DNA from 2 places in the Lysinibacillus sp. NPDC056185 genome. Region 1 is predicted to be linked to the other one. Evidence: riboswitches for the same ligand, from Rfam matches in the RefSeq annotation. Region 1 holds a riboswitch; the other holds the start of a gene.
What was found. Region 1 has a riboswitch for cobalamin ahead of mmgD (citrate synthase). Riboswitches for the same ligand answer to the same signal wherever they lie in the genome.
Positions count from the first base shown of each region.

Region 2: it holds a riboswitch for cobalamin, as region 1 does, so the genes downstream of both, ACMZ42_RS25455 (FecCD family ABC transporter permease) here and mmgD (citrate synthase) in region 1, are expected to answer to the same signal.

Region 1 covers NZ_JBLLLQ010000002.1:156,050-172,526, reverse strand. The annotation lists gene ACMZ42_RS03270 (succinate CoA transferase) at 1-1,052, opposite strand, end outside; gene ACMZ42_RS03265 (HD domain-containing protein) at 1,085-1,720, opposite strand; gene ACMZ42_RS03260 (enoyl-CoA hydratase/isomerase family protein) at 2,177-3,241, opposite strand; gene ACMZ42_RS03255 (enoyl-CoA hydratase-related protein) at 3,255-4,040, opposite strand; gene ACMZ42_RS03250 (acyl-CoA dehydrogenase family protein) at 4,066-5,724, opposite strand; gene prpB (methylisocitrate lyase) at 5,761-6,675, opposite strand; gene prpD (2-methylcitrate dehydratase) at 6,688-8,121, opposite strand; gene mmgD (citrate synthase) at 8,220-9,341, opposite strand; cobalamin riboswitch at 9,535-9,730, opposite strand; gene ACMZ42_RS03230 (NUDIX hydrolase) at 9,979-10,476, shown strand; gene ACMZ42_RS03225 (CPBP family intramembrane glutamic endopeptidase) at 10,950-11,495, opposite strand; gene ACMZ42_RS03220 (hypothetical protein) at 11,579-11,701, opposite strand; gene ACMZ42_RS03215 (helix-turn-helix domain-containing protein) at 11,782-12,711, opposite strand; gene ACMZ42_RS03210 (hypothetical protein) at 13,402-13,683, opposite strand; gene ACMZ42_RS03205 (SHOCT-like domain-containing protein) at 13,694-14,083, opposite strand; gene ACMZ42_RS03200 (DUF2089 domain-containing protein) at 14,097-14,462, opposite strand; gene ACMZ42_RS03195 (NlpC/P60 family protein) at 15,317-16,231, shown strand; partial or broken gene ACMZ42_RS03190 (transposase) at 16,304-16,477, opposite strand, start outside.
Region 2 covers NZ_JBLLLQ010000049.1:3,709-20,185, forward strand. The annotation lists gene ACMZ42_RS25420 (ABC transporter ATP-binding protein) at 1-163, opposite strand, end outside; gene ACMZ42_RS25425 (MarR family winged helix-turn-helix transcriptional regulator) at 233-613, opposite strand; gene ACMZ42_RS25430 (peroxiredoxin family protein) at 1,124-1,636, shown strand; gene ACMZ42_RS25435 (nucleotidyltransferase) at 1,883-2,725, opposite strand; gene ACMZ42_RS25440 (precorrin-3B methylase) at 2,758-3,456, opposite strand; gene ACMZ42_RS25445 (ABC transporter substrate-binding protein) at 3,507-4,505, opposite strand; gene ACMZ42_RS25450 (ABC transporter ATP-binding protein) at 4,561-5,337, opposite strand; gene ACMZ42_RS25455 (FecCD family ABC transporter permease) at 5,338-6,396, opposite strand; cobalamin riboswitch at 6,509-6,694, opposite strand; partial or broken gene ACMZ42_RS25460 (topoisomerase C-terminal repeat-containing protein) at 6,982-7,348, opposite strand; gene topB (DNA topoisomerase III) at 7,365-9,494, opposite strand; partial or broken gene ACMZ42_RS25470 (Tn3 family transposase) at 9,889-10,020, opposite strand; gene ACMZ42_RS25475 (MFS transporter) at 10,164-11,333, opposite strand; gene ACMZ42_RS25480 (MerR family transcriptional regulator) at 11,330-11,719, opposite strand; partial or broken gene ACMZ42_RS25485 (type IA DNA topoisomerase) at 12,180-12,517, opposite strand; gene ACMZ42_RS25490 (hypothetical protein) at 12,671-13,027, opposite strand; gene ACMZ42_RS25495 (undecaprenyl-diphosphatase) at 13,458-14,072, opposite strand; gene ACMZ42_RS25500 (glucosamine 6-phosphate synthetase) at 14,346-14,744, shown strand; gene ACMZ42_RS25505 (class I SAM-dependent methyltransferase) at 14,876-15,652, opposite strand; gene ACMZ42_RS25510 (DJ-1/PfpI family protein) at 15,916-16,477, opposite strand, start outside.

The DNA of each region.
Region 1 (16,477 bases):
CGGCGAATAATTTCAGGATGATTGGATATTTCTTGAGGTCGTAAAATTAAACAATTTCTATAGTTTTCTAGCTGACTATAAACTTGCTCACCATATTCCTGTGAAAGTGTAATGGACGTACCGGAAGCGGATTTCACTTTTCCTGCATCGATTAATTCAAATACGGCGTCCTGTAACACCTCTGAATATATTTCTAAATCCTCAAACTCTGATTCTAGAAAACCATTTAAAACCGCATTTGCTACCGATCCTACGCCTGATTGGATTGGTGCTAATGTTTTTGTTAAACGACCAGCTTTAACTTCATCACGTAAAAAATTGAGTAAATGCTCTGCCATTTTAGCGGTTTCCTCATCTGGCTGTACAATTGTTGATGGAGCATCTGTTTTTTCAGATAGCACTATACCACGTACCTTACTAATATCTAACGGGATACCAACTGTTCCAATTCGCTCCCCTGCACTATTTAAAGGAATAGGACTTCTCTTCCCTTGTACATCAGGAATATAAATATCATGAATTCCCTCTAGAGAGTCAGGATGCGAAACATTTAGTTCAATAATAATTTCATTTGCCATTTGCATAATAATTGGAGAGTTTCCAACAGAAGTTGTTGGTATCAACATGCCATCTTCGGTAATTGCAGTAGCTTCAATTATAGCAAAGTCAATAGGTCCTACGATTCCTTGACGAATTAACTCTGCATTATGTGAAACATGCGCATCCGTGTACAGTATTTCTCCATTGTTAATCATACGACGAATAGCTGGATCACCTTGATAGGGTGCTCGCTTACGAATAATACCAGCTTCAGCCATCTGTTGATCTACCTCTGGACCAAGTGAGGCTCCTGTATAAACATCAACTTGGAATTTTTCCTCTTTCGCTTTTTCTACAAGCGCTAGTGGTACTATTTTTGCATCGCCTGCCCTTGTAAAGCCACTCATTCCTAATAACATGCCATCTTTTATCCAAGAGGCCGCTTCTTGAGCTGATACAACACTATTTTGTAAGGCAACGTGACGAATTTTCTTATGTGCTAGTTTTAACATATTATATGAATCCCCTTATCTACTATCAATTTTTATTCAGACCAAGGTGAGTGCAAGACGCAATCACAAAAGTTTTTAGATTTATAATTTGGAATGAACAATGCACAAACATCAGATTTAATATTGCCAAATGTTGTTTCGGGTTTGTGCTTAAATCCTTCAAAAAATGCTGGCAAAATATTTTGTTTAAATTGATTACGTGGGAAAGCATTGATAATTTCATTTCGTTCTTCATTCGTCAAGTCATGATAACCGTCCCCCATTACATCAAGGCCAACTCCGGCATATAGCAATGCGACTTCATTTTCTTTATGCTCAGCAACACCGATCGTAGTATGTAGTGCAATGGCATCCCAAACAAGTTGTATTGAGTCATCATCAATATGATGGTGAGCTAGAAATTGACGTGCTGCATTTGCGCCATCTACCTCAAAGCGTTTATCTACGCTACTAAATTGTTTTGTTAAACCTAAATCATGAAACAGAGCACTTACATATAGCAGCTCTTCATCATATGTTCTCTGCGCTTTTTTACCTTGAAGTGCCCCAAACAAATAAACACGATTTGAGTGATTCCATAGCAATTCAGAACCATGTTCTTTTAAAATATCCTGAGCTTCTAGTGCCAAACGGCTGTCAGGAATTTTAATACCCGCAATATTTGTCATCAGTAGTACCTCCCTTATTTAAAGTAGCAACTATTGCTTATTAAGAATTATAAGAATCTAGCTTCTATATATCAATTCTATAATTTCTATGATAACCATAGATTTTTTCTATGATCTTTCGTTTAATAGATACTTACTTAAATCTTTCCGGCAAGTAAAACATGAGATATTAAGGTATATAACTTGTCTTAAATAATCTGATGTAAAAAGATCTATTATGAAAAAAGTTGCCGTTAACATACTTAACCGTTCTTTCCTTTTAAACCAACTCACCTAGTGAAATAGCCAGTTATCGTCACCTTCGATTTTATTTACGAAATTGGTTGAAAAAGGAATAAGAGATTTTTACGTATTCTAGACAGACAATTTTTTAAAGACATAACTACGAACAAGAAACCATCTACCTATAAAATAGTAGATGGTTTCCGTGTTTATTGATATTATATCTAATCGTTCTTACTTCGTTACTGTCTCATTATTATCTTGGAAGAATTTTTTCATCTCGTCATCTGTAAATTCAGCTAATGATTTATAAATATACTGTGGATTTCGATCTTTATCAATGACGACAGAGCGTACACCTTCAAAGAAATCGTTATGTTTTAAAAAGTTTTTAGCCAAGATTAAATCCGTCGCAAAGCATTCTTCTAATGTTTTATATCGCGCATCTATAAGCTGCTTTAACGTAATTTTTAACGATGATGGAGATTTCGACAGAAGTAACTGCTTTGTTTCATGTGAAAATTTACTTGGGTCATTGTCTAAGGACTCTACTATCTCTTCCACTGTGAATTTTGAGAAGTGTTGATCTATTTCATTTTGAATGCTGGCAAGTTTACTGTTTCCTAATGATTTACTTGAATATGTCTCAATTAATTGCTTTAAAGCAGTATTTGTTTCCTGTGCATGCCAGTCTGTCTGTTCAACGCGTCCAAGGAATTTTTGTAGATTATCGCTCGTCATATAGCTATCCGCTCCATTGGCAAAGAGAACGTCTGCAGCTTGGATGACAGATGCGGTTAAAGCTAAGTAGTATCCTACATAGCCTGGTGTTTTGTTTAGGAAATAGGCAGCTCCAACATCTGGAAAGAAGCCAATATTCATTTCCGGCATAGCCCATTTTGTCCGTTCTGTAACGATTCGGTGACTAGCCCCATAGGTTAAACCGACTCCACCTCCCATGACAATGCCATCAAGGCAGGCAATAATCGGTTTAGGATAGTGATAGATATCCATATCTACTTGATATTCTTCTTCGAAAAAGACTTCGGCATTTTTTGAAGCTACCTGACTGGAGCGAGCCTCATAGAGTGTTTTAATATCGCCGCCAGCACAAAATCCTTTCTCGCCAGCGCCTCTCAGGATGATTAGGTGAATTTGATCATTTGCTTGCCATTCCTTCAATTTCTCTCCGATGGGCTTTAGCATTTGAGTGGAAAGTGAGTTTAAAGCTTTTGGTCGATTCAGCGTAATGATGGCTGCTCCACCGTCACTGACTGAAAATATTACTTCGTTTTCCATATTGTATCCTCCCTTAAGAATGTTTAAAGTTTGGCTGTCTTTTTTCAATAAATGCCTGGACGCCTTCTTTAGCATCCTCTGTTAAAAATAGCTCAGCAAAACGTGTTCGTTCAAGTTCCAATCCTTTTTGAAGGTGATCTTTCCCTCCCTGAACTATACATTCAATTGTACGGGATACACTTGTCATACTTTTACCGTCAACAAAGGATTGAGCAACAGCTTTTGCAGTTGGTAGAAGTTCCTCAGGTTCCGTCACCATTTGAATAATACCTAGCTGTTGTGCTTCATCGGCACTTAATTGTTTGCTTGTTAAAATTAATTGTAGAGCCTTTGCTTGGCTCGTCATTCTGCTAAGTCGTTGTGTGCCACCAAATGTTGGAAGTAACCCGAGTTTTAATTCTGGTAAGCCAACAATGGCATTACTCGAAGCGATTCTGAAATGGCAGCCTAACGCTAGCTCTAGTCCCCCTCCAAGGGCTGGACCATTAATGGCTGCAATAACAGGCTTTTTCATTGCCTCAATCTCATCACATAGGGCTTGTCCTGCCTCGGCCATTTGCAATGCTCTTTCCTGTTGTCCAAAGGCAGAAACAAATTCCTTAATATCTGCACCAGCGGCAAAAAATCGGCCGGAGCCTGTAACAATGATAGTGTTCGTTTCTTTATCCTCTGCTAGCTCTTTGAAAATGAAACGAAGATTTTCAATTGATGCTGATGACAAAGTATTTGCTGGTGGATGATCTAAATGAACAATCGTGATGGAACCTTCTTTGCTTACATTGGCAAATGTATCGACCATTATCATTTCCTCCTATTTTTGAGAATTAACTAATAGATTTTGGGTTGTTGATGATACTTTTCGCAATCTCTCTTTTCTTCATAAAGAGATTCTGATGTAGCGGGATGTTTAAGTGTTGAATATCATTCAGCCATGTTTTTCGTATTTGCTCATTTGTTTCAGCAGCAAAAATAATGTCAATTGTACTTTTTTCTATTTTACGATAGCCTTCCTGGCACAATATTTCTGTCATCAAGTTTTTCGTTTTTTCATGTGTTGCCTTTTCCGATCTCAGCAAAGAGGATTCCATAATATAAACATCTTTTGCCATATCAGCCAATAGGCGCATGTATTCCTGTTCTTGTTCCAGATTAATCTGTGCATCTGCAATGACATCAATGGCTACTTGCATTAAGTACTTGGAAAGCTGGATGTATTGGTGATTACTTTCTGCGGGTTGATAAGATACTGAAATTTTATCTGTAGAAGCTGTTTGCGCTTGCTTTTTATATAACATTTTTGCGATTGTTAAACGATTGATTTCATTCGTTCCTTCAAAAATACGGCTAATTCTTGCGTCACGATATAAACGTTCTACCTCATAATCCTGCATATAGCCATATCCGCCATGTATTTGTACAGCTTCATCTACAATTTTTCCAAGTGCTTCTGAGCAATTGACTTTATTGATTGCGCATTCTATAGCGAAATCGGCTATTTTTTGAACTATTGACTCTTTACTAGCTAACTTAATGACATCATCCAATTCACCAGCTGTTCGGTATGCAGCACTTTCTGCACCGTAAATTAAGATCGCCATGTCAGCAAGTTTTTCCTGTATCATTGTAAAATCAACAATTGGTTTTTGAAATTGTTTCCGTTCTTTACCATAATTCACGGCTAATTGTAGTGCCTGTTTGGAAGTTCCAATGTTTGAAAAAGCTAGCTTTAGACGCGCCATATTCAATATATTCATGGCAACCTTATGGCCTTTTCCAACTTCGCCAAGAACATTATCACTTGGTACTGCAACGTCTTCCAAAATAAGGGTAGCCGTCGAAGATCCTTTAATGCCCATCTTCTCTTCTTCTTGCCCAACAGAAACCCCTGTAAAGGTACGTTCTACAATGAAAGCAGTCATTCCTTCGATTGTTTTCGCAAAAACGACAAAAATATCTGCTAGCTGAGCATTGGTAATCCATTGCTTTTCACCGTTTAATATCCATGATGTGCCACCCTCATTCAAAATCGCATTTGTTTTGGGACGTAATGCATCTGAACCCGCTTCTGGCTCCGTCAGTGCATAAGCTCCAATCCATTCACCTGTGGCCAGCTTTGGTAAGTACTTCAGCTTTTGTGACTCATCCCCAAAATAGACATAGGGCAATGTGCCAACTCCTGCATGAATATTGTAGGATACGCTAAAAGAGCTCCCATAGCCCATCCTTTCTGCAACTAGCCCAGAGATTGTTTTATTGAGTTCAAGACCCCCATAAGCTTCGGGTATTTCAATAGCAAGTAAACCAAGGTCACCTGCTTTTTGAAATAATTGACGAGTGACATCATATTGATGCTGCTCAATAGCTGAAATATAAGGTGAAACATCCTGTTTAATGAACAACTCCGCAGTTTTTGCTATGAGCTTTTCCTCATCCTGAAAGTCCTCAGGTGTAAAGATCGTCATTTTGTCTTCTAGTTTATCCATACTAGCCCTCCTTGAAAGAAAGAGGAGAAAAGCAAGTTACTTTATTTCCTCTTTAGGTAAAATGGTTTTCGCCAACTCACTATCTAAATCTTCGAATTTGTAATAAGAAATGGATTCATATAACTCACTTCTAGTTTGCATATCCTCGATAGCTTCTTTTTGAGTCCCTGTATTTTTTATTAATTCAAACACTCGTTCATATGCTTTGGCTGCTACTCTCATGGATGTAACGGGATAAATAACCATCGAATAGCCCATTTTTTCGAACTCCTTAGCCGTATAATACGGTGTTTGTCCAAATTCAGTCATATTGGCTAATAAAGGAGCATCTAACTCACTTGCAAATTGTTTAAACTCTTTTTCTGATTGTAGAGCCTCTGGAAAAATAGCATCCGCTCCAGCTGCTACATAGGCTTTGGCTCTAATGATAGTCTGTTCTAAACCTTCTACAGACCTTGCATCTGTTCGGGCAACAATAAGTAAAGTAGGTGCTATTTGTTTAATCATTTTTATTTTTTGTATCATTTCCTCTTGGGAGACGAGTGTTTTACCATTCAAATGACCACATTTTTTAGGAAGATTTTGATCCTCAAGCTGGACAGCAGCCACCCCTGCCTCTACCATTTCACGAGCTGTGCGGGCAACATTTAATACACCACCAAAGCCAGTATCGATATCCACTAGAATTGGTAAATTAGTAGCTCGGATAATATCGCTAGCACGCTGAGCAACTTCATTTGAATAAATCATTCCTAAATCAGGTAAGCCCCTGCTCGCTGTGTAAGCAGCTCCAGAAAGATATAATGCCTCAAAGCCAACTTTTTTAGCCATTAAGCCGGCCATTGCATCATGAGCTCCTGGTATTTGCAAAATAGCTGAACGAGTGATTAAAGCTCGAAATTGTTCTGCTAATTGTTTTTGTGAAACTGCTTCATTGACAATCCACGCCATCTATATAACCTCCTAAATAAATAAATCTACAAATTCATGAACATAGCTATTTTCGACAAGCTCTTTATCTGCACAAATCTGATTAATTTTATTTAATTGTTTTTGAGAATAATGTGTACTCATGTTTTGCTGGAATTTATCAATGATTTGAGGGAATGCTTCCTCACGACGGAAACGATGTCCTAAAGGATATTCACACTCAACTAGCTCTGATGAAGTGCCATCTTTGTAATAAACTTGAACAGCATTGGCAATCGAGCGTTTTTCAGGGTCTAAGTAATCGATTGTATATTGTGTTTTTTCAACGACCACCATTTTATTTCTCAAGTCATCGATACGTGGATCCGCAGCCACATCATCTTCATAGTGATCTGCTGTAATGTCACCATAGATGAGACCAATAGCTGTAATGTATTGAATACAATGATCACGATCAGCTGGGTTATTAAGAGGTCCCTCTTTATCGATAATACGAATGGCAGATTCATGTGTAGTAATTTCAATTCTTTCAATTTCATTTAATCGATTTTTCACATCATGATGTAAATGTACGGCGCATTCAGCAGCGGTTTGTGCATGGAATTCGGCTGGATAAGAAACTTTGAATAGAACATTTTCCATGACATAAGATGCAAGTGGTCTAGCAAGTGTTAATTTTTGTTTATTAAAGAGAACGTCTTGGAATCCCCAGCCAGGTGCTGATAAGGCAGTTGCATAACCCATTTCGCCCTTCAAAGCCATCATGGCTAATTGCACTGCCCTGCTTGTTGCATCTCCAGCAGCCCATGATTTTCTAGAACCAGTATTAGGTGCATGTCGATATGTTCGTAAGCTCGAATTATCAATCCAAGCATTTGACAATGCATTGATAATTTCTTGATGAGAGCCACCTAATGCCTTTGTCACAACGGCTGTTGTCGCAATTTTGACAAACAAAACATGATCTAAACCTACACGATTTAAGCTATTTTCTAGTGCTAGAATACCTTGTATTTCATGGGCTTGTATCATCATTTCTAAAACGTCTTTTATTTTAAGAGGCTCTTTACCCTCTGCAATACGTACGCGACTCAAATAATCTGCAACAGCTAATATGCCACCTAAATTATCTGATGGATGTCCCCATTCAGCCGCAAGCCAAGTATCGTTATAATCCAACCAACGAATCATACAACCGATATTGAAGGCGCCTCTAACTGGATCAAGAACATAGGGAGTCCCCGGAACACGTGTACCGTTTGGGACGACTGTACCTGGTACTACTGGACCAAGAAGTTTCGTACATTCAGGATACTGTAAGGCTAAAATGCCACAACCCAAAGTATCCAATAAAACATAACGTGCTGTTTCGTATGCCTCTTCACTTGTAATCGTTGTATTTAATACGTAATCAGCAATATCAGTTAGTAATTGATCTGTCTTAGAAATTTCATTTGTTTTAATCATCTATATCTTCCTTTCATTGCATAATTTTGCTATACTAGTATACTGATGGACATTGGTCAGAATGCCCATCAGCTCTATGGCGAGTTGTTAAAACTTGATTATACCGATAATTCTTCAAGGTTATGACGCTCGCCAATATAATTGACACGAGGTCTAAATAATCTATTATTGTCATGCTGCTCTATAACATGAGCACATAAGCCGATCGTTCGTGATCCAAAAAAGATTGGCGTATATATTTCAATCGGCAAACCAAGCATGTAATACACGGGTGCTGCATAATAGTCTAAATTTGGGTACAAACCTTTTTTCTGTACCATCACTTTTTCACCAGCTTCACACATGTGATATAAGCGGTCATCCCCTTGCTCCAAACATAATTTGTGCAAAGCCTCTTTCATAATTTGCGCTCTTGGATCCATCTTTTTCATATATACACGGTGACCAAAGCCCATAATCTTTTCTTTATTTTGTAGTTTGTTTTCTAGCAATGTTTTAAAGCCTTCAACTGTTTTCGCTTCTAGAAGCATATACATCACTGCCTCGTTTGCCCCGCCATGTAAATTACCTTTCAATGATGCGACAGCCCCAGTTAAAGCACCATACAAATCAGATTGTGTAGAGGCGATCACGCGAGCTGTAAACGTCGAATTTGGCATCTCATGTTCACTATATAAAACGAGTGACTGATCAAAGATTTCTTCTTCTAACGCAGTTGGTTTTCTGCCAGTAATCATGTAATAAAAATTAGCACTATAGGAAAGCTGGCTATCAGGCTCCACGACGTCTTGACCATTTAATACTCGATAGCTATTCGCTACGATGTTGGGCATGCCACCTAAAAGTCTATATGCTCGCATCAAATTCATTTCAGTAGAACGATTATTGATGTGCTGATCATAACCTGCTAAAGCAGAAATTCCTGTTCTAAGCCCATCCATAGCATGTGTACCATTAGGCAATAACTTGAAAATTTGAAAAATCTCTTGTGGAACCTGATAATTAGATTTCAACTTGTCCTGTAAATCAGTCCGTTGCTCGGTAGTTGGTATTTCTCCATGCAACAATAAATAGACAATGTCTAAATACGAATATCTCTGTGATAATTCAATCAAATCATAGCCTCGAATGACAATTTGACTTCCTACAGTGTCTAAAAAAGATAGCTTTGTTTCAGCGGCAATAATACCATCGAGACCGGGTGAATAATTTAACTCCATTCATTACAACCCCTTTGTTTAATTATTCTTGTAAGCGTTACCATTCAAACACAAAAGAACAACAAAAAAAACAACTTCTACCCCTTTGAGAAGTTGTTAATCTACAAAAACATGACAGAGCAAAAAAACAGTGAATTCATGTAAATTCACAAAGATCATGCAGTAGCTAACACCTCCCTATCCTCGTAGGTCAATTGATGCTTTTCTTAGTGGCAGGTCTCCTGACTTATGATCAACGCTACAATAACACCTTCCCATTTTGACAAACAAAACAGTGGACTTGTTATCGAACTCCTAAATACAGTTGCGGGACAGTGTTGGACTCTCACCAACTTCCCTTTTAATCAAATGGAATCAAATCCATTTGAACCACCAAAATTTAGCATATTCAATTTGTCTATTCACCTTAACATAGAGTTTTCGAAACAATCAATATAGTTGAAATTTAGAGAAGCTTGATCATAAAAAGCTATTTTTCATTTTTCAAGAACTATTCTACGTTTTTTAGCACTATTTTGTACAAAAAAGATTGTTAATCAATACCATTGAAACTATTTTTATAATTTGTAAGTAAAATAGAGGATTCATATTTTGAAAAAGCGAATATTTTTTAATGACAAGTATTAGGAGGGCGAATATGGGATATATTTCAGAATTAAGGAAACTTATCGGTAGTAGACCAATTATAAGCATCGGGGCGACAATTCTTGTGATAAACGATGATAAGAAAATACTCTTTCAACATCGTTCGGATACGTTGGATTGGGGATTACCTGGGGGCTCAATGGAACTAAACGAAACTTTAGAAGAAGTTGCTTGCCGTGAGCTCTATGAAGAAACAGGACTTGTGGCCAATGAATTTGACTTGATTGGTGTTTTTTCGGGACCAGATTATTATTTCCAATATCCAAATGGGGATGAAGTCTATACAGTCATTCATCTTTATGTTGCTAAAAATGTAAGTGGTGTATTGGAGAAAAAGGATGATGAGAGTTTGAATCTTACATATTTTGGTGAAAATGAGCTCCCAGATAATATGGAAAAGAGAACAAAAAATCTATTAGAAAATCTAGAAGATAAATTGTGGGATTTAGGTAGTTCTTTTGCAAATAATAATAGAAATTTTAGTAAATAAAAACATTTGCTACGGACCCTACGCCTGATTGGATCGTTGCTAATGATTTTGTTAAACGACCACCCTTAACTTCAATGCCTGAGCCTCTATTATCAAACGGCTGTCAGGTATTTTAATACCAGTAATATTTGTTATCAGTATTACTATTAAATAACTATAGCTTATAAAGAATTATAAAAATCGAATCTATATATATAAATTCTATAATTTCTATGATAACCATAGAATTTTTTCTATGATCTTTCGTTCAATTCTCAGATGGAATGATATGAAAAAACGAAAATAAAAAGATTCTATTAATGCACACTTTCGGAGTACCGAATGCCATCAAAAGAATCTTTTTATAACTCATTTGTCAATTACTCTAAAAACACAAGGTTATTTTAATAAAATTTCCCTATTCCCAAAATTCCATTAAAAGGGTATTTATCAACTACCAATTATTACTTTTTGGTTATGTCCATTACTTCCGATTAGATAAATAATGGCGCTATTACATCCGGTATGAGTATATGCAACACAAAGTCGGTAGAAAAGTGAGCAATCATAGCCGACTCCAGACCCTTTTTCCAGTAGAGCCAACCATAGATAACGCTAAGAGAGCCGTTAAGCAATACCGCCCGGAGGATTACGTCGCTAGTGATGGCGGTTATCGCGCCCGTTATTCCGAGATGACCGAGGCCGAAAATAACCCCTGTTATAATAATAGCCAACCACACGCCGATTTTAGTTGGTCCTCTATCTTTCGCCTTTTTGATTTTGGAAGCAATCCAAACCAAAAGCGTCATCAAAAAAAGCCGGAATAATATTTCTTCTGCCGTACCTCCATAGAAAATCGCAAGCGCTGATTTCCAAACCGGCACCACCATTTCCGCCTTCATTAGTTCAACAGACATATTCCAGAACGGGATGCACAGTAAAACGACAAGGACACCGCCCAAAATGCCCCAAAAGAAAGATGCACCGAGTATAGATTTCAAATAGTCCTTTCGCTTTTCACCGCCTGTAGTTCCCTCCAAAATCGGTGCGCCAAAATCAATCCGAAAAAGCTTGCCAGCACACCTAACACCAGTGTTTGTGCAATCTGCGCAGGTATGATGATCTACATAGGTGCGTTATCTGGCAGCGGTGCAAGCGCGTACGTAAACGGTATAACCATTACGCCCGTCACGACGCATACGGCAATAAGTATGAAGAATAGTTTCCAGTTTATTATCTTTTTCATGAAGCAGTTTTCTTCTAAGAAATTATTTCGTGCCTATAGTTAGAAAATAAAACTAGCTATTGTTATTTACCTCCTGATGACTATTCCGATACCGAATGAATCCAATCGGCAATATCATTGATCACTTGTTGATCGACATGTTGTGCAACTTTATACTCTTTTTTTGCTTTTCGTATCTCTCCATAAACAAAAGGCATAAAAGCATGATTTAGGTTTAGATAGAGTTTATACGTTACATTGGTTCTATCTCCCAATATTCTTTTGTAACCATTAAAATCCTTTTCAACAGATACATGGAAATCTTTTTCTCCTTGTAGAATAAATATGGGCCTATTTAATTCCTTGAGATAATTGGCAGATGGATGTTCGCCCATTTCTTTTAGGTAGTAGGCTCTAACATATTTTCCTAAAACTGAAGTTGATTTTGCTTCTTCATCACTTAGGTTATAGATGTTGTCAAACTTTGATGATAATGCTGCTACTTCCAGCGGTTGATTTAAGATTATATGACACAGGACTTCCAATGAATTTGCCTGCTTCGCGATCCAAATATCATCACTTTCCTTCTTAATCCGGACACATAAATCAATGGCTTCTTGTAACAGTTCTTCTTGTTTTCCCCTTTCCGTAGCAAGGACAAAATGATTGACATATAATTTAGCTATTTGCAGTAGCAGAGGAAAACAAGAGAAATATTTCTTTATAATTGCACGGCATTGATCAAGTACATCATCAAAAGGCTTGTTGCTAAAATCCTCAGCCAGCCGTTGGTATGTTTTCTTTATATCTTTTTTTGTCATTTGCGGGAGGTAGCCAATGAGTTCATCAATGCTTATATTAAAATAGGTTGCCAATTGTGGCAGCAGGGTGATATCCGGATAGCTTTGAGCCGTCTCCCATTTGGATACGGAAGCCTTTGATACACCGACATACTCAGCAAGTTTATCTTGTGTGATACCTTTTTCTTTTCTTTTTGCTGTAATAACTTTTGCAATACTTATTTCTCTCATCATTTTCACTCCCTATACTGTTATTAAAATGCATTTTACCGTCAATTCCAATGGAGTTATATTTTATTTTAGTAGAAAAAATCAACCGCAAGGCAACAAATCCAGTGATACACAAAATCCATTACGCTTTTGTAAACATTTTTTGTATATTGCCAGTAGGAAATATTTTTTAATGACATAGCCAATACAATAACACTATATTCCCTTAGCCTACGGTTCGAACAATACTTGAATGGAGTGTAATTTACGGTCTAACTATTTTGTTAATAGCAGTGGTTGATGGGGGTTTTTTGACCAAATCCTAAAATTGTAGACATGATATTGCTCTAATGTATGGTCAGTTCCACACAGGGTAACTCAACTTGGTTGTTACGACTTAATACAACTAGAGGTTGTTTGGTTCCACCGTCATTACATATAGATTACCCAGAAAAGTAAAAATACTTGACCTGACAAACCGTCACCCAGTATAAAACTGGGGTTTTTTTGTTTTTTCTAATCAAGGATAAGCTTTTCGGAACCTCCTCCTGTAATACAAAAAAGGATTCTTTTGATTCATACATCCGGAGTACCGTATGTCATCAAAAGAATCCTTTTATTTTATTTTGCATATCCAATTCAAATTATAATAAAGTAAATACAAGCTAATTTTCTCTTCAAAATACCAGTCAGTTGAACGGTGTATTGTAATTATAGTTTAACCTTAACTTCAGTACCGTCTTTAGCTTTGACATCGACTAGCACGATTCCCTTATAATTTTTCAGTTCCTTGACAATAGGCTTTAGCGTTTCTTTGTCAATTAGCGGAAAGGTAAAGTCCAGTTTTTTTCTTTCGAAGTGCTCTCTTGTCCATTTGTTTGCTTTTTGCTGAACAAATTTTGAAGACAAAATTGAAATAACAATGTTTAACATAGCATATGGAACTGGAATGGTGAACCGAACGTCTTTTGCTTTCACTTTTACATACATCATAAGCAAATCACTATTCAATAATGACCGAAACGGTATCCCCGTTAGCCGATTTAATATCAACAATTTGGCCATCTAATTCATTTTCGATTGCTTCGATAATAAGATTGATGTCTATATCTTTAACGTATTTTTCCGATTGAGGAATACTCGCTGCGATGCTGTGTCCAGCCATTAATACAACCTTGACAAGCTTTAAAGGTAAATTGACCGTAACGTTATCATTTTCAGCTGATACAACACGGATTTTTAAAGTTTTATCTAAGTATTTAGTCGGTTTTTCTAAAAGGTTCTCCTCTGTTTCTGCTTTCTCTTTTAATACTTGAATCAGTTCCGATGCCTTATCTGCATCAATCTTACCTTCTTGAACCATTGTTAACACTCTTGAGATTTCCTCTTTCATAGTTAATTCCTCCTTATTCTTCCTTTAAGAGTTTAATGGCTTCTTCTGCTGTGATTTCGCCATTTTCCAACATAGTGACAATTTTTTTCTCGTCTACTTCATTTTTCTTCTTCTGCACATATCCAAGGGATGAAATGATGTCTGTTAGCTTTCCTCGTACTGTTGGATACGAAATCCCTAGTTCCTTTTCAACTTCTTTGATATTCCCTCTACATGTTAAAAATACTTCCACAAAATGAAGCTGATCCTTTGATAAGGATGCCAGCTTAGATAATTCAAATTCATTTTCAATCGTCGTGTGACAATGAGAGCACTGTAACTTTGTAATTTTCAATGTTTTACTGCAGACAGGACAATTTGTGATTACTTTATAAGCCATAATTAAGTCCTTTCCTTTTAGTTGATTTGATTATATAACAAAAAATTAAAAATGTGAACAATAAAATTAATTTTTATAATACCTAAAATCAATAATATTAATTCGTTATTTAATATTATTGATTATCTGTTTCCTTTGAATAAAAAAACTCCATAGGTCTTTCGCGAGGCTGAGAGATGAAAATATAAGCAAGCTACATGTCTTTTTGAAGTGATTGATATCTTCTGCAAGATCACATCAAGACTAATGGTTTCATCTAATACGATCAAATATGGTTTTAAAGCAAGGGCCCTTGCGAGGTTGTCACGTCGTCACTCTGTTTTGCTAAAATGTTCGAAATTAAGGAAAGGTTCTTCTAATATCTCAAAAATCGTCGCTTCGGATTAACAGACAGCCTGCAAATGGTCGACAAGCTTGAATAGTAAGGCTTAAATCCAGCTAATAATCGAGAAGTCATTATAGAATTAACTGAAAAGGGCCAACAGGTTTATGAATATCAAAAAGAGCTAGGAATTGATGTAAAAATATTAAATCGACTAGATGAGTTTACAATAGATGGTTCGAAAAATTTATGAAGATCGCCTCCATCTTCAATGAAATAACGAGGGAATCACTCAAACTTCAATTGGATAAAACATCTAAATTAACACTTTAGCCCCTTTTCATCCAATTATTCTAACTTTTTTTAGTAAAATTGCCCATGATTGTTGCAGAAGTTTTACACAGTTAAAATTAAGGTTTCAATTTTGCTGTTTAAAGGTAATCGGTAATATTATTGAAAAATAACTCGTGCCTGTTTCATGCTATTCTTACTTTATTCAATTGCGAAAGCTTTTTGAAAGGAGTAGGTTTAATTGAAGAAAAGATGGTTATTACCCATTTTCGCATCGTTTATGTTCTTTACAGGTATGGGTGTTCATGATGCAAAAGCGGCAACAATAGCAGATTTAACAAGTACAGCAAAAGCATATATAGGTGTTCCTTATCAATATGGAGGAACAGATATTAAAACAGGTGTAGACTGTTCAGCATATACACAAATTGTTTTTTCTAAGTTAGGGATTTCACTACAACGTACATCTACAGCTCAATATCAGCAAGGTACGTCGATTGCTAAAGATCAGTTGAAGACTGGGGATCTTGTATTTTTTAATACTTCGGGAAGCGGGGTTTCCCATGTTGGCATATACATAGGTGACAGCAATTTTATTTCAGCTACTACAAGTTCTGGGGTTAAAATCGATAAAATTAATGATCCTTATTACTGGGGATCTCGTTACGTAGGGGCAAAACGCATTGCAAACTTCACTGAAAATGATTTGGGAGAAGTAAAAGGCACTGAAGTCGACTTTAGCGTTTATGCATCGCGTGGAGAGGTAGCCCTTAAACTGGCTAATCAATTACATTTAGATACTAGTAATACCAATTCAAGTTTTCCTGATGTAAGCCCATCGTCTAAATATGCAGGTGCTGCGGAAGCACTAAAAAAACTTGGCGTTTTCACGGGTGATGTCAACGGAAAATTCAATGCAGGTTCTCCTATCACACGTGGTCAATTATCGAAAGTTTTAGTGGAAGCATACCATTTAAAACAACAAGGAACAGCACTACAATTTGTTGATGTTCCAAGTTCGCATTGGGCTTACAATTATGTAGCCATTCTCTCTTCCAATAAAATTACGATTGGTAAAGGTAACAATATGTTCGGGGTGGAAGACAATGTCACACTAGTACAATTAGATACCTTCCTTCAACGATTAGCCCAATAACTTCAATAAAAGGTGTTTCATCTATGGATGAGATACCTTTTTTTCGTTCTTTTGCTTCTGGGGAATATCATTCAATGCGATCTCTACTGTTTTCCCAATGAGCATGTCTAATAAGCTTACGTCTTGAAGACGAAGCCGACGAAATTTTGTAAGCGAACTTGAATCAATGACTGGATCTTCTGGCGCCATATCCAAGAAATATTTGAATGACATATCGTACTTTGAACGCTCTACAAGGTCGACGTC
Region 2 (16,477 bases), on a different contig from region 1:
ATATCTCGCTCGTTTTACTACCCTCTGTTTGTACAAGGGTCGTAATTTTAGCCATATAATCCGGCAACTTCAAATCCAGCCAAACTTGCCCTACTATGAACACTATGCTGGCTACAATTAGCGTCCATTCTTTTGGTTTTAAGTATTTAAATATTTTTAACATGTATGCAGTCCCCTCATTTAGTTAGCATGCTAACTATATAGTGATAAAAATTCAAAAATAGCATCTTCTTCAAGATTCAATATTCTCTTTCATAGCATCCATCACTTCAAAAAAAACTTCAAGTTTCTCTTCCGGGATACCTGTTAGTAATTGTTGTTCAAGCATTACTCTACGTGTCATGATACTATCATGTATTTTCAACGCATCTTCTGTTAAGACAATTTTTTTGAGTCTTGAATCATAAGGAACAGTTTGCCTAGTAATCAATCCATTACTTTCCATAGATTTCAGTATTCTAGACGCTGTTGATTTGCGAATAGAAAATTCTCGTTCAAAATCTTTTTGAAACACATCTGTATCTTGATTTTTGTAAAGATAACCAATCGTCCAACCATGCATGGCAGTAAGGTTATCTCTTTCCGTTTGCATAGTACATATAGTTTGATCCAATTGTCTTCTCATTAAGAGTGACAATGTACGCAACTCTAACCCAACTGATCTCCTTTTGCTCAATTTTCTACCCCCGAACTGTTAGCCTGCTAACTTTAGTATATAAAACAAGTTTATATGTAACATGGCGTACTTAACAATTTATTCGTAAGACGCTTATGCCATTAGGTGAAAGATGGATCATGTTCAGATTTATCTCCGTATTCAGTTTGCCATATTGACTGCAAAAAATTCAACAAAAAAGCAAAACCACTTTTTAGTTATGAAAATAAGTGGTGTTGCTTTGAAATAAAGTATGCTAAGAAATGACAAATAATAATGTTCATTTCACTTTTCTAAGCCTGAATACGAAAAAAATTACAGCTCGGAATTTGTTGGAAGAAACGGTTTTTTTGCAGTTTAGTTAGGCCTTAAATTTTACATATCTAATTTAGAAAAGGAAAGAATATAAAGGAGTTCCAAATCCGTACTAGAGCTCAATAAGAATTTACAATTTTCAGGAGGATAAGTATGTCTACATTTAATTTGGGTGACAAAGTACCCAATTTTACTCTTCCAGCAGTCAATGGCGAAGAATTCTCTTTTGTATCTCATCAAAACCAGCATAAAAGTTGGCATCTCATTATCTTTTTCAGAGGATCATGGTGCCCTGTTTGTCTTCATGACTTAAAAGAGCTTGAAGAAAACAAAAGTTATTTTGAAGACAAGAATGTACATCTAATTACAATCTCAACGGATCAATTGGAAAATTTAAAGAAAATGGTTGATGAGCACAATCTTACCTTTACCGTCTTAGCAGATGAAGAGTTAAAAACATTAAAAGCATATGATGTGTTTTATCACGGAGAAGAAGCACCCTATGAGGATCATGGTACGCATGGAGAGCCAGCTTATTTCCTAGTTGATGAAAATGGACAACTACTTTATCAACAAAAACAAACAAGTCCATTTGGACGCCCATCATCTACTGAACTTCGCAAGATTGTCCAGTATATTGGAAAGAATTTAAAGACAAATCAATAAATAATAATATATGATTGGGCGAAATTGTAGAGCAACATAAATAGAAAATGATCAAACTTTATTTGCAGTATACGATTGACCTAAAATTTAAAAATGCTTCAAAATAAAAGGTAATCCCATATTAGACATGACTAAGATAGGATTACCTTTTTCTGTATGTGGAATCAATTCCGTCTGTTATAACGTAATAATATAGGCTAAAACAAAGCTAATTCCAAATTCGAATTTCGCAAGTTATTAATTAGATTATATTTTCATGTTTAATTCTCTATTGGGATTATAGAATTGTAACCATTTATCAGCTTCAATAACCATCCACGTTCCAAATTCATTTAAAAACGATAACAATAAGTTTGTATCTATTATGGGTGTTATGGCATATTCAAGTGCTTTTTTCATGTCCCTTTCCTTTTCAGGGAAATATTCCGAAAACAATTTATAAGCAGGATATAAATCCCTTGTATATGTGTTTGCTTTAGTTATGACAAGTGCAAGTCCTGCTCTTACAATAATTTTCATAATCCACTTGCAACAATCTTTAATATCCTCTATATCAGAATTATCTTGAAGATCATCACAGGCATTTTTAATTTGACCTTGCAAATGAATAAGGTGGTCATTTGCTAAAGCTTCGTCAGCTTTATATCTTGGTAATTGAGGTATCAAGTCTTCTCCAAACACACATATTCCATGGGTTTTAAGTATGAAACTAATTATTGAAAAAGATGACGTATTTAAAATTTCTTCTATGCCGTAAAAACTTAGTTCAATACCATCTACACAAGTATGTTTTTGATTTAATTCTTGTTCCACTTCTTTTATCCGCTTTAACTGCAGTTTATTAGGATTTTGTTTTGTAACCGCTATTGTGTCTAAGTCAGCTACGCCTTCAATACCTATCCCTTTTGGAATAGATCCTCTTATGTACACACTATGTAAGTCATCTTGAAGATGAGTGGAATACGTATTAACCACATCGTATATCACAGGAAGAAAAATTGAGTTGATTTTATTCCAGTCTGAATGGTTAATAATGTGGCCATCTCTATCAGTAATACATAAGCTTCCAATTTCTCTAATAGTAGTCATCACATATCTCCTTCTACAATTTTAGTTGTAAATCAATCTACAACCACTCTACCTGGGTAATTTTTTATCGTTTGCCAGTAGTCTGCTGCTTTTGTTCTCTTGTAAAACTTATAAAATGGTTCTTTTTGGCGAGCAAGTTCTTTATAGACCCTAATTATTTCCTGTAAAAGATTTTCGATATGCTGTACAGGCACTTTCTTCACAAAAAGCTCCCCTGCCTGTGCGTTTTTACCCATCGGAACAGCCCCTAAATACACATCAAAGCTATCTTTCTGATATACAAGCCCAATATCATCATATACGGCATTATAGCAAGCTGATGCACAGCCATTCATATTAATGCGAATCCTGCTTGGTACTTCCAAGCCTTCAAGCTGCTGATACAGCTCCTCTGTAATCTGTGCTGCCTCCATTTTATCGCCATCACAAAAATCACAAGCCTTCATAGTTACAATCTGTCCTTGCTTTGCAATATATAAGCCCGCCTTTTCCAACTTCCTTTTGGCAGTCGTTAATTCTATTGTCGGTACGGATAGTAGTATACTGTAGGACGCAGAATATTTAATAGCGCCACTCACTCCGACTACCTCTGCGATTGTTTGAAATTGTGCTGGTGTATAATGTTTGTTGATAATGCCAGGACTCACAGCAAGACGCGTAAAATCACCTTCTCTGTTTAACTTAGCAAATGTTTTTTCAGGAACATTATGGCTAAAAGCATTAAAAGTCATTTTTACCCTCCTCCTATAAAAAAAGCTAGCACATGGCTAGCTCCTCTTCTTTATTGAAAGCTTTCTGGATAAAATCCTTGTGCCAAAATTCGAATTGCTTCAGCCGCACGAACACCTTCAGACGCTGCTGATAGTGGTAAAATAACGAAACGTTTGTTTAATACCGCTTCCGTTTCTTTTAGTGCCGGATCATTTTTTAGGAAATTAATTTTTTCTTCAGCAGTAGTTGAACCATAGTCAATTACAACGATAACTTCAGGGTTGCGCTCAACTACATCTTCTTTTGAAACGGTTGTCCAGCCAGACTCAACATTCCCAAAAATATTTTTTCCACCTGCTACTGTCACAAGTTCATTCATGAAGTTTTGGGCAGCAGTGAAAACTTCTTTCTCACCACTATCAAATACAAGAATACGTAAATTCCCCTCCTCTTGCGGAAGCTTCGTACGAATATCCTCTACATCTTTTGTCATTTGCTCAATTAACTTTTCTCCACGCTCTTCCACATGGAATATCTTGGCGATGTTACGAATATCGCCGAAAATATCCTCTAACTTAGGATTTTTAATGCTTGAAGATGTATGTAAATAAGTGTGGATGCCAAGTGCTTCTAGTTCTTCTGGTGTTCCAACACCCTTCTCACTAAACCCGCTTTTCCAGCCTGCATATAAAAAATCTGCTCCTGCATCAATCACTTGTTCCTTTGTTGGGTATTGCTCAGCTAGTACCGGAACTTTATCATAAGCTGCCTGTAACGGTGGATAAATTGCATCATCTAAATATGCTGTTCCGACCATTGAATCCTCTAAGCCTAACGCTAGCATAATCTCTGTCACATGCTGATTTAAGCTAATTGCTTTTTTAGGTGCTTGCGAATAGACTTGTGTCGTATCGTTATTGTCAATCGTTACTTCCGTTGCTCCTGCTTTTGCTGGTTCTACTTCTTCACTTTGCGATGCTGAATCCTTTTTTTCCTCGTTACCACAAGCCGCTAAAATACTTAGCATTGCGATTGCAAGAACTAGCCATACGCTTTTTAATGTCTTCATGTCTACTTCTCCTTTTTTCTAAAAAATATATTGAAAGAAATCTAAGTCTCTTAAACTAACTATAAAAATTCTCAGATATATAATAAATATGTGGCTTTTTCGTGACAGGATGTACATTAACTTCCGCATGTACACCAAACACCTTTTGTAGCAATGAGGGTGTTAATACATCAAACGGAGTTCCATACGCCGCAATTTCTCCGTCCTTTAAAACATAAATTTTATCGCAATAAGTTGCTGCAATATTTAAATCATGCAAGGCTACAATGACCGTAATCGGCAAGCTCTGTATTAAATCCATGAGCTGGAGTTGATGCTGAATATCTAAATGATTCGTTGGCTCATCTAATGCCATGACCTTAGCCTGTTGCGCCAATGCCCTTGCAACAACGACTCGTTTTTTCTCACCACCAGATAATGAACTAAAAGTCCGTTCACTTAAATGCAGTACGCCTGCCTGCTGCATCGATTCCTCGACAATAGCTAGATCTTCTTTTGTATCCACTTCCATAAGCCTTTTATGCGGTGTACGTCCCATTGCAACAAGGTCCTTAACAGTGAATTCAAAAAGCACTGGTGTTTCCTGCCCTACGACGGCTAGTTGCTTTGCTATCTCCTTTGAAGATTGCTTGTAAATATTTTCATTAAATAAAAATACTTCTCCCTCTTGAGGTTGTAGCATACGATACATATTTTTTAATAGGGTCGATTTCCCACTGCCATTAGGACCAATTATGCCCACAAACTCGCGTTCTTGAATATGTACAGAAACATTGTTTAATATTTTCACCTGCTGCACGGCAAAAGTAAGGTTTTTTGCAACGTATACCATCTAATTTTCCTCCCCGAAAGAATACATTTGCTTACGCAACATCCATATAAAAAATGGGCATCCGCATAAAGCAGTAATAATTCCAATCGGCATTTCCTCAGGTGCAATCACAATACGCGCAGCTGCATCAGCCCATATTAAAAATATCGCACCAATTAATGCACTGACTGGCAGTACAAACTTATAATTTGAGCCGACAATCATGCGTACGATATGTGGAATAATCAGGCCTATAAAGCCAATTGCACCACTTACAGCAACTAGGACACCTGTTAATAGGGAAATTAATAAAATTAGTAGCAATCGAAATTTCTCTAAATTAACCCCCAGCGTAACAGCAGATTCTTCGCCTAGTAAAAGTAAATTCAAATGACGTGCATGAAGACGTAAAATTACGTAGACGACCGTCAAAACAACGAACGGAATCATTAAATTCACCCATTTCGCTCCAGCCAGACTTCCCATCATCCAATACATCACTGCCTTTATGCCGCCCTCTTCTTTCGCCATCATCAGCATAAAATTCGTCATTGCTGACAAAACTAGTGACACGGCAATTCCGGCTAATAATAATCGAATAACTGAAATTCGCCCCTCAACTCGTGCTAAGAAAAACACGATTAGTACTGCAATCGTCGCACCTATAAAAGCCGCAAGTGATAGCGCATACATACCTAAAAATGAAAAAGCGCCAAGTAAAATAACAGACGTCGCCCCGACAGATGCACCGGAAGATACACCTAAAATATAGGGGTCTGCGATTGAGTTGCGAACTAAAGCTTGAATAGCAGCTCCCGAAATTGCAAGACCCGCTCCGACTATTATGGCAAGTACTACGCGGGGAGTACGAATTTGCCAGATGATGATTTCCTGCGAACGACTCCAATCTTCTGTAATGCCAAGTGGATTGAACGGGATATGCGACAAAATAATACGCCATACAATACTAGGTGTAATAGACACAGATCCTACCATTATCGCTAACGTCAAAGATATTAGAACGATACCAGTCAACACTAATAAGAGTAGGTTGATTTTTCTTGTTGTTGGATTTTTCAAAACGCTCTCCTCTCTTAGGGCATAAAAAAATCCCCTTGTCTACAAGAGGATGTCATAGTTAAATAAAGGGCGTCTCTTCCCAGTCACTACAACCATCCTCGTGGTTCTATGTAAGTTTGTTACTTTTATTGGCAGGTCTCCTGGCTTAGGTTCATCATCTATACGCCTTCCCATAGCTCGCTACAGTGACATATTGTATAGACTCTCCATTACAGTTGCGGGACAGCATCGGATTTGCACCGATTTCCCTTTTAAGCAAACGAACAATGTCATTCGCACCAACAAAAATTATTAAGTTATAAGAGGAACAATATCAGAATATTTTCCAGATAGCAATTACATTATATATTACATTAAAGTAAAAATAGTAATAAACGAGAGATTAATAGCTAGAAAATAGAACTGTTAAACATTAATTACTATTGGAAAAATAAAATAAATTTAGACAATAAAAATGGAAATTATAAAAATACAAAGGATTTTCTTTTCTACTTGGAAGTCATTAGGTTGAGATAACCTTCATTTCATAAAATAATTGTTTAGGGTAGTGAGAATTAATTCAACAAGATTCATAAATGCTTAATTTTAATCCTTTTTTTCAAATTCCATCTTCCAACTAAAATATTCGTTGTCAGTATTTTTTTCATATTTTAATTGAGCATCGAATTTAGAACCTTTTCTACTCGTTAAGCCTTTTACCAATACCGTTCCATCGGCTAGCAATTTCTTCACCATTGTTTTGGTAGGCTTCTTCTTCATCGTGGCTAAAAATTGATCGTTTTTCCAGATGACAAATTTACAGCCATTTTTCCAGTTACTGCAGCCGAAGCCTTTTTGTCCTTCGATCACGCTAGGGCATTTCCCCACTGCTTCGATTCTTCTTTGCTCGTGTTACTTTGCTGAGTGTCACATCTTCACTATTTTTAATCGTCTGAACGGCATTGACAGTAAAAAAATCTCATCCGCAATTACTTTTCATTAAACTCAAATTCAATTTTTCCTTCTGCCAAACGGAGTGACGCATTAAATTGTTTACCATTCTTTGACTTAAACCCTTTAACCACAGCTGTTTTACCAATCTTACATAAATCATTAATGTTCTTTTCAGTTAGTTTTTTTCCTAGTAACCTTTCTGGGAACGTTTGCTTACAACCATTTTTATAATTCGAACAACCGTAAAAACTTTTACGCAAACCTATTTTTCCTACTTTGCATGTCGGACATGGCACAATATCTTTCACAGCAGCTGGTTTAAACTGCTCAGCTTCAATTGAAAGTGACTCTAATTGTTTAGGTACCTCCGCTATTAATTGAGTAATAAACTTGCCTATGCTTTCAATAAAATGTTTTGCAGAGCCATCTCCACGACCAATTTTATTTAAGTAAATTTCCCATTTTGCAGTCATAGATGGACTTGAAAGTAATGTCCCTTCGATAGCCCGACATAAAAGCTCCCCTTTCGGCAAAACGCTCACTATGTTTTTTCGTACTTCAATAAATCCATGCTTTTTAATGGTCTCTATAATGCCACTTCGAGTTGCTTCTGTACCAATACCTTCAATCGATTTCAGCACCTCGATTTCTTCTTCATCCTCAACTGATTTACCACATGTTTTCATCATCGTAATGAGTTGCCCTTCTGTATAAGGCTTAGGAGGCGTAGTTGTGCCTTCTAGAATAGAAACCTTACTTTGTACCATTTCATCTTGGAAAACAACAGGTAACGATTCCTCACGCTCTTGCATCCCTTTTTCACTTGAAAACAATTCTTTCCAACCTTTTACAAGTTCTGTTTTCCCTACCGTTTTAAACTCTAAATTTTTGACATTCGTTATAATCGTTTTTTCATCGTATTCATAATCTTGGTGAAACATGGCGAGTGTCGTATTGACTATTTCGAAATAAATATTTCTTTCATCAGCATTCATTGATTGTAACGCTTTTTCTGTTGGCACTTTTTTCGTTGGAATAATAGCATAGTGCTCCCCAACGTTGGCACTGTCGACATAGCGTTTGTTATTCCCGCGATTAATCGCATTAAATGGCTTTCCAACGAGCTGCTGATATTTTGCCAATGATTCATTTAAATAGGCAAACTCATTATGTGTAATGAGCTGTGAATCGGTACGTGGGTAAGAAACGAGCTTTTTCTCATAAAGTGATTGCGTAAGTTTCAACACATGCGACGGGCTGTATTTCCAACGTTTATTGGCGTTGGCTTGTAATGTTGATAACGCATGTAGTTTGGGTGGTGCAATACGCTTCGTTTTGTTCGTTACACTCGTAATTAGACCTGTATCCATCGGTTCAACCCCATGTTGTTGCAATAATTGCACAGCCTCTGCACGCTCTTTTGTTTTTAACTTTGCCTTCCCTTTATATACACCATTTTGTGCTTTAAAGATCCCTTCAATTTCATAAAAATTTTCAGGCTTGAAATGTTCAATTTCCTGTTGTCTTTTATAAATTAAATATACGGTTGGCGATTGCACACGTCCGATGGAGATACTACCCTTAAAGCCTTTTTTTTGTAAAAGTAGCGTATATAGGCGACTACAGTTCATGCCTACTAACCAATCGCTAATTTGACGTGTTTTTGCTTCTTGGTACATGAGCAGATCACGCTCATTACTTTGCATATTATTAAAACCTTTTCGAATTTCCTCAACTTCTAATGAATTGATCCATAATCGTTTAACAGGCTTATTTACTTTTGTCATTTTTAAAAGTGAGTAGAAGATATTTGAACCTTCACGTTCACTATCACAGCAGTTATAAATCATTGTTACTTGCGGATCACTAAAGATTTTTTTTACTGCATTAAATTGTGAATACATTTTAGAGACAACTTTATCTTCAAATTTTTGTGGAATGATAGGTAATGATCCAAGCGACCATTTCTCCCATTCCTTTTGATATTCTTTTGGTTCCTTTAATTCAACAAGATGACCAACTGCCCAGGTAATTACTGCACCTTCAGGAAAAGTAGAACAAGGTTCCAATTCAATAAATATTTTCTCTTTTTGTTTAATTTTAAATGCATCAGCATAAGCTCTTGCTTGAGATGGTTTCTCTGCCAAAATGGCGATTTTCCCCATTAATCATCACATCTTCTTTAAAATATTTTAGTAACTTTTTAATATATAAACATAAAACTCAACTAATCAGATTAGTTGAGTTTATTATGAAATACCTTACTACTATTTTACTTTAAACAATTTAAAATATCACTTACTAAAATCTTTGTACCAGAAGCACCTTTCAAATATTTTAAAGCTCCATTCGCAAGCCAATCAATTTCGTCTAGCTTCATCAAAATTTGTGCAATTTTAACGGAATCAGGTTGCTATGATTTAACTAAGTAATTATCATTTATCTCTATATTGTTTATTTACAAATGATATATTTATGATCTTATCAACTCGTTGCCTAGCGATTCCTACCAGTTCACCTATTCTTTATTGAGAAATCCATCAGAATCCATAATTGTCAGTGCGAAAGTAATTCTTCTTTTAGGACATTATTTTTCTTAAATTCCTTTGTCACTTCACTTAAAAACACAGTATTCCATACTCTTGTTGCATTGATTAATATATTTAATGCACTCGCTCTTTGCAGTTGATCATAGGATCAATCCCTTCCTCCTTTGAGTTTTTCTGCCTTTTGCTTGTAACACCATCATTTGTCTATCATAAATTAAAAATGGCATGGTCAGTTAAGTCTTGGGAGAGAGTGATTAAGTGAATACGATGGCACCTTTATTTTTGTTAGTACTTATTTTCAGTGACTTTTTTTGCTGCCTTATTAACTGAGATAAAGATCATTAAAGCTACAAATACTAATACCCCACTGCTAATTCCTACGTAGTTTATCGAACTCAAATTAATGACTACACCGCCTAAAAATGCTCCTAAACCTATCCCCATGTATAGCGCAGATGCACTAAAGGATAGTATCATTGATGACTGCTTAGGATTTAACGAAATAAGGTATGCATTCAACGCTGGATTCATTCCGAAACCTGGGATACCCCATAATACTGAAATAAGACCAACAAGAATAATTGCCAATGTAGATGGATTTAAAAAGGTTAGCATTGAGAACGCAGCTAATAAAATAGCGAAACCCAATAGTGATAATTTAAGTGTTTTTGGAGCGCCTATACGGTCTGTTAAATAACCACCAACTAGGTTGCCGAATAAAGCCCCAATACCAAGTAATAGCAGGTAAATGCTTATATTCTCAACATTCGTGATCTCCGTAATAATTGGAGCTATATAGGTATAAGTCATAAACCCGCCTGTAGTCCCGATAATGCTAACAATTAATGTTAATACTATAATTTTGTTGAAACTTTTTAGTTTCTCTTTTATACTCACAGAAGCTTCTCGTTCAATTTTTGGTAAGAATATTAAAACTCCAATTGCAGTTACTAAAGATACCGCCGCTACGAAAACAAAAGAATAACGCCAAGTTATAGAATTTCCAATCCATGTACCAATAGGAGCACCTAAAATTAGCCCAATGGTTATACCAGCTATGACAAAAGACAAAGCTTTCCCACGCATTATATCAGGAACCAAACTTGTTGAAGCAGCCATAGCCAAAGGGGTAAACACAGCTGCTGCTAACGCAGCGATTACTCTTGTGACAAACAATAATTCAAATGAAGGTACAATTGCAGAAAGACCATTAGCAATGGTGAACACAAACATAGATAATACTAATAAAGTTTTAACGGGCATATTAAACGTTAATGTTCCTAAAATAGGGGCTCCAATTGCGTAGGCAATGGCAAAGGCTGTTACTAATTGACCGGCTGCTGCAATCGTGACATTCATATCGTTTGCAATGCTCGGTAGTAAACCAGCAATAACAAAATCGTCTGTTCCAATAATAAAAGTTCCTAACATCAAGATAAAGAGTCGATAATTCATTGTCCATTACTCCTATTCTGGCGATTTTGAACCGTACGCCAGAATTCAATTAACTCTTTTAAATGTCTTTGGGCATTTTCCAATTGCTCAATCTGTTGCCTAGTTTTGAGCAATTGCTCTTCATATAATGTTATTGCTGCACCTGCACAGTTCCAATCGCCATCCATGGGTTCGATGGAGCCACAAGCTATAACAGGCTGTATTTCATCAGTTTTAAGCCCGATATCTAGAAAAAATTGAATGGCCTTTACACGTTCTATATCTTGCTCGTCATAAACCCGATAACCATTTTCTGTTCGTGATGGTTTAATTAAACTTTTTTTCTCATAATAGCGAATGGAACGGGTACTGACACCTGTGTGGTCTGATAACTCACTGATTTTCATCTTAACGCCTCCTTCCTTATCAATATAAAGTATGACACGATGTCAATGTAAAGAGGAAATGTTAAAGCAAGCTCTATTCAACGGCCGTGATTGTAAAACAAAATTTTAAAAATCGATTCCTTATCGTATAGAAAATCGACTTTTTCAGGTTGGAAATATGCTTAGCCTACAAAATTTCCGAAATGTTGGCGGTATCCCCTTCTAAAGCTACAACTTCCGGAACAGTTCATTGTATCTTCAATAATTGCACATGTTGGCTCAAGAAGAACACTAATAAAAAAATTGCATCTGATCTTTTAAGTTAGTACCAGATACATTTTTTTGAGTTCGAAAGTTAAGTTATTAAAATTAAAATGCAATATTTTATTTAATGTACAATTGCACAAATATACAAAAACCCCTTCGTATCAACGAAAGGGATAAAAATTATAATTATGTACATAAACATTTATAGAGATATGTCAATGTCACACGCAGAAATGACCATTTGAACATCTTGTCGCTTCATGAAACTATTAATGATTCTCAGCTGTTTTCTCGCTCCAAAATCTTCTTTCCCTCTTTTTTTAGGATCCGTCTTCACCTTGTAACGAAAATTCTAGGGGATAAATGGAAAGTTATCCATCTGCCATTTTTCCATCTTTTTATCATAATCTTTGGATCAAAAAGCTGCGGAAGATGGCCGAAAGCCCATGTAATAACATAACCATTTCCTTCAAAGAAACCATCATTTCTATTTTTAATTTTTAAAGCATCTGCAATGTTTTTTGCTACGGATGGCTTCTCTACAATGATCAATCTAAGCCCACTTTAGGATCAACCTCCCCTATTCTTTTTTATATTGTATAAATCTTGCTCGACTTTTTATTAAATTTTACAAGTAAGAGTCAAATACATATCATTAGTGAAGACTTACACTAAATACCTTTTTCATTAATCTTTCTGGGACTTTTAATGATATTGGAATAACACCAAAATAGGAGTTCCTTTTTCACTTTCCCAAAGCTCAACAAAAAAGCAGTACCCATTAGGGAAATCATTTAAATACGCTTCATCATCAACGCTGATATTATTTTTATACTTTGTATTCCATTCTGACTTAACATCATTAATCGATAATTGCTCTAATTTGCTTTTTTGTTCTGTTTGATAGTTACAGATAAATATCATTTCGACTAAGCCATTAAAAATCTTTTGTTCAAGTTCTTGTAACGTAGGAGTATTTGGGGAACGTTTACTTGAAACCAATGCTTTATCGTTATAAATCTGATTTTTGTCTTTGTCTATGTAAATGCCTTTTCTTCTCACAATGCTCAACCCTTTTTGTTTATTATTAGTCTAAATGTTACATTTGGGTAGATATTTACTGTTATAAGTTCTGTCATTTAAATATATGAAAGTTTGCTACAGATGAATCACTCGTTCTTTTTTTGTGTGTCCAAATTGCCCTTATACTTAAGTAATTTTCTCAACCTCATCAAATACCAAACATTTGTTCTCAACTAATTATACTAAGATTTCAGGTAGGTTTCAAATATCAATAGTTACATTAACAGAGTCATAGTAGCGGACCATATTTAATGAAAAAGGAAGAACCGTCCTACAAATTGCAGAATGTATGATAGTGCCAATTCGCATTGAAATTAAAACCTTTATTTATTGATAAATATGATTTTATATTTATTCTTTTGTTAACAAAATAAAGAGCCGCATTAAAATGCGACTCTTCATCTTTGCATTATTTATTCCCATGACTCAGATCTTTATGGCCGAACTTCGCTAAAAAAGGGATATGTTTCGTTAGTTTGTTATAGATATTGAACAGAACTTGTACAACCGGCTCCAATATTTTGGAGAACTTGATAATGACAAAGCTTGCCCCAAATGACAGAATGGCTCCTCCAATCACGTCGGCTGGATAATGTACTCCGACGAAGATACGTGAAATCCCTACTAGGATAGCCCATACTAATACAGGATACTTCCACGAGTCTTTTCGTAATAGCAACGTACATGCTAAAGAGAATACTAATACTGAATGATCACTTACAAATGAAGAATCGTCAGCATGTGGTACTAACTGATGAACATTATACGTTATGAATGGTCGTGGATGATAGTTGACAAAGTGAATGAGTGCGTTTAAACCCAATCCAAGTAAACATGTAAAGACAATGTAAAAAGCAGTATATTGTTTTTCTGTCCTTTTTTCTTTATTTGCTGTAAACCATAAAAATAACATAAATACGATTACGACATAAGGAACGCTATCAGTGATGAAAATCATCCCTTTATCTAGTAAAGGATAGCGACCAGCTAAATCATTAATCCATTGAAATACTTCATAATTCATTTTTAAATCTCCTTGCTTTTAATTTCTCAGTAAATTAAAGTTTTCAAATATGCGCTGTTTCCAGTTGAATACTTGCTTACCCTTTCATACATGACGTCATCATACGCCTCATAGTTTCCATTCATCAACAAAACACAGATGAAACTGAAAAAATCCATATCTCCCCCAAAATCATTATCTACAATATTAAATCCTAAACTAGAAAATATTATAGTAAACTAGCAAAAATCAGTATAAAGATGATAAAATATTTTTATAAAGGGGGCTTCCAATATGGGGAAATTAAGCAAAAGGAATATACTGTGGATTGTGCCAATCGGAATTTTAGGGGTGTTCTGGTATTTTTACGGTCCACAAAAGGACATTACAGATAATGAATATATTACATATGTAAAAAACTATTCATTCGAAAATAGTAGTAAAACAATAGAATCGGGCTTTGCTAACGCTTGTCAAAATCCATACTGGGTGTATTTTGAAACTCAAAAAGGGCAGGACGTTGTAGAATTTAAAGGAGAATGTCCTGTCGATAATAAAGCCGCGAAAGTGAATGTTCAATTTTTAGTTGACCGTGATATGACAAATGTGAGAAACGGTGCAATGCTGATCGATAATAAAATGCAGGAGGAAGCAGATCGAGATAAATACCTTCTCGCTTTAGTAGGTAAATAAATAGTTAAAAGCTCTCGTTTGAAAAGCGACGAGAGCTTCTTTTTATTGAATCGAGGGATAGAAATGCCTAACTGACGGATTGAACCACTCTACCGACGGATAACTCCCCTCAACACTTTATAAAGAATTGATTATTTCACAGCTTTCCAAATGGTCCATCTGTCCTTTTCAACTATAGAACCTTCAATTGAAATCGACTTATCAATATAATTCACTAATTCATTTAATTCTTCATCGTCTAATTCGTGCAAAATACTTCTGCCTGTTCTTTCCCGTAAATCTTTTAACAATTGCTCTTTCTGTTCATAGACATTTCTTGTTTCCCATAGCTTTACTTCTTTAATCTCGCTAAACCCAATTGCCTTAAGTGTCTCAACTACTAGCTCACTACTATGTCTGCGTTTAATTTCTTGTTCCTTTAATTTTGGAAAACGCTCAAAGAAATAGCCTCTAATATGGTGGTCATCACCTTTTAATAAACAATCTTCAGGTGTCCGGTCTTGGATAATGTAAACCCCTTTATCCTCCATAATTCTGTATGCCTCTTGAAAACAAGCCTTTAAATCTCGGATATGATGAATTAAAGCTCGTTCCAGTACTAACTGGAAGCTGTCATTGTCCAAGCCTGTAGCCAATGCATTTCCTTGCTTGAAAGTAATAGTATGATAGTCTTTACAGTTTTCTTTAGCCCCAACGAGCATAGCCTGTGAAAAATCCACACCTATTACAGAAGGTACGCCCATATTTGCTAATGCTTTCGAGTAAATGCCTCCGCCACAGCCAATATCTGCAGCCTTAGAAGTATTCATGATAGGGACAAGTTCTTTCATTGCTTCCATCCACGAGTGGTCAGCTTGTCGAGTTGTATAAGTAGTTTGATTGTCTTTATTGTGAAAATCAATGCCCATCTTCATCACTCTTTTCTGTTTTTTATACCAATCTTTATGGATATACTTGCTAACATTATTTTACAACCATTTTGTATATAAGTGAAATCAATGTTAATTATTAATTTTCATAAGTTATTCTTATCACAGAAGTATCCATTCTGATTTTGAGAGTGTTTACTTTGCTTTAAACAAAATAAACTGTATCCAAATTGTTGGAGTGCAACAATTGAGATACAGTTAAAAAGTGAATCTTGGCCATTTGTTTAGATGACACAGTTATATTAAAGTGCAAATTCGATAGTTTTAGCTGTTCGCTCCGCTACAGATTTCCCCATAATTTGCTCAACAAGATATAAAGCCATATTAATTCCTGATGAGACACCTCCAGAAGTTATGAGGTTACTATCATGAATAACTTTGCTTTCTGATACTACTTGAATCTCAGGGTATTTTTCTTGTAAATTTTTTAATGCTAAATGATGAGTAGTGGCTTTTTTGCCATTTAATAATCCAGTATGGCCTAAAATATACGCACCCGTGCAAACTGAGCATATGTATTCACTATTTTTATGTTTGATAATCCACTCTTGAATTTTATTGTTTTTAATTATAGATTGCACAGCTCTTAAAGGTCCCCCTGGAATGATTAGAATATCTAATTCAGGACTATTGTCAAAACTAAAGTCAGGTACTACTTTTATTCCTGAATGCGTTTTAATTTGCTCCCCAGCTTCTGAAATGGTAAATACTTCAAATAGTTTCGTAGGTAATAATTCTTTTTTATAAAGAGTAAGAGCTTCCTCGACTTTATTCTTAGTTGTCAGTGCTAGTACTTCTGCTGGG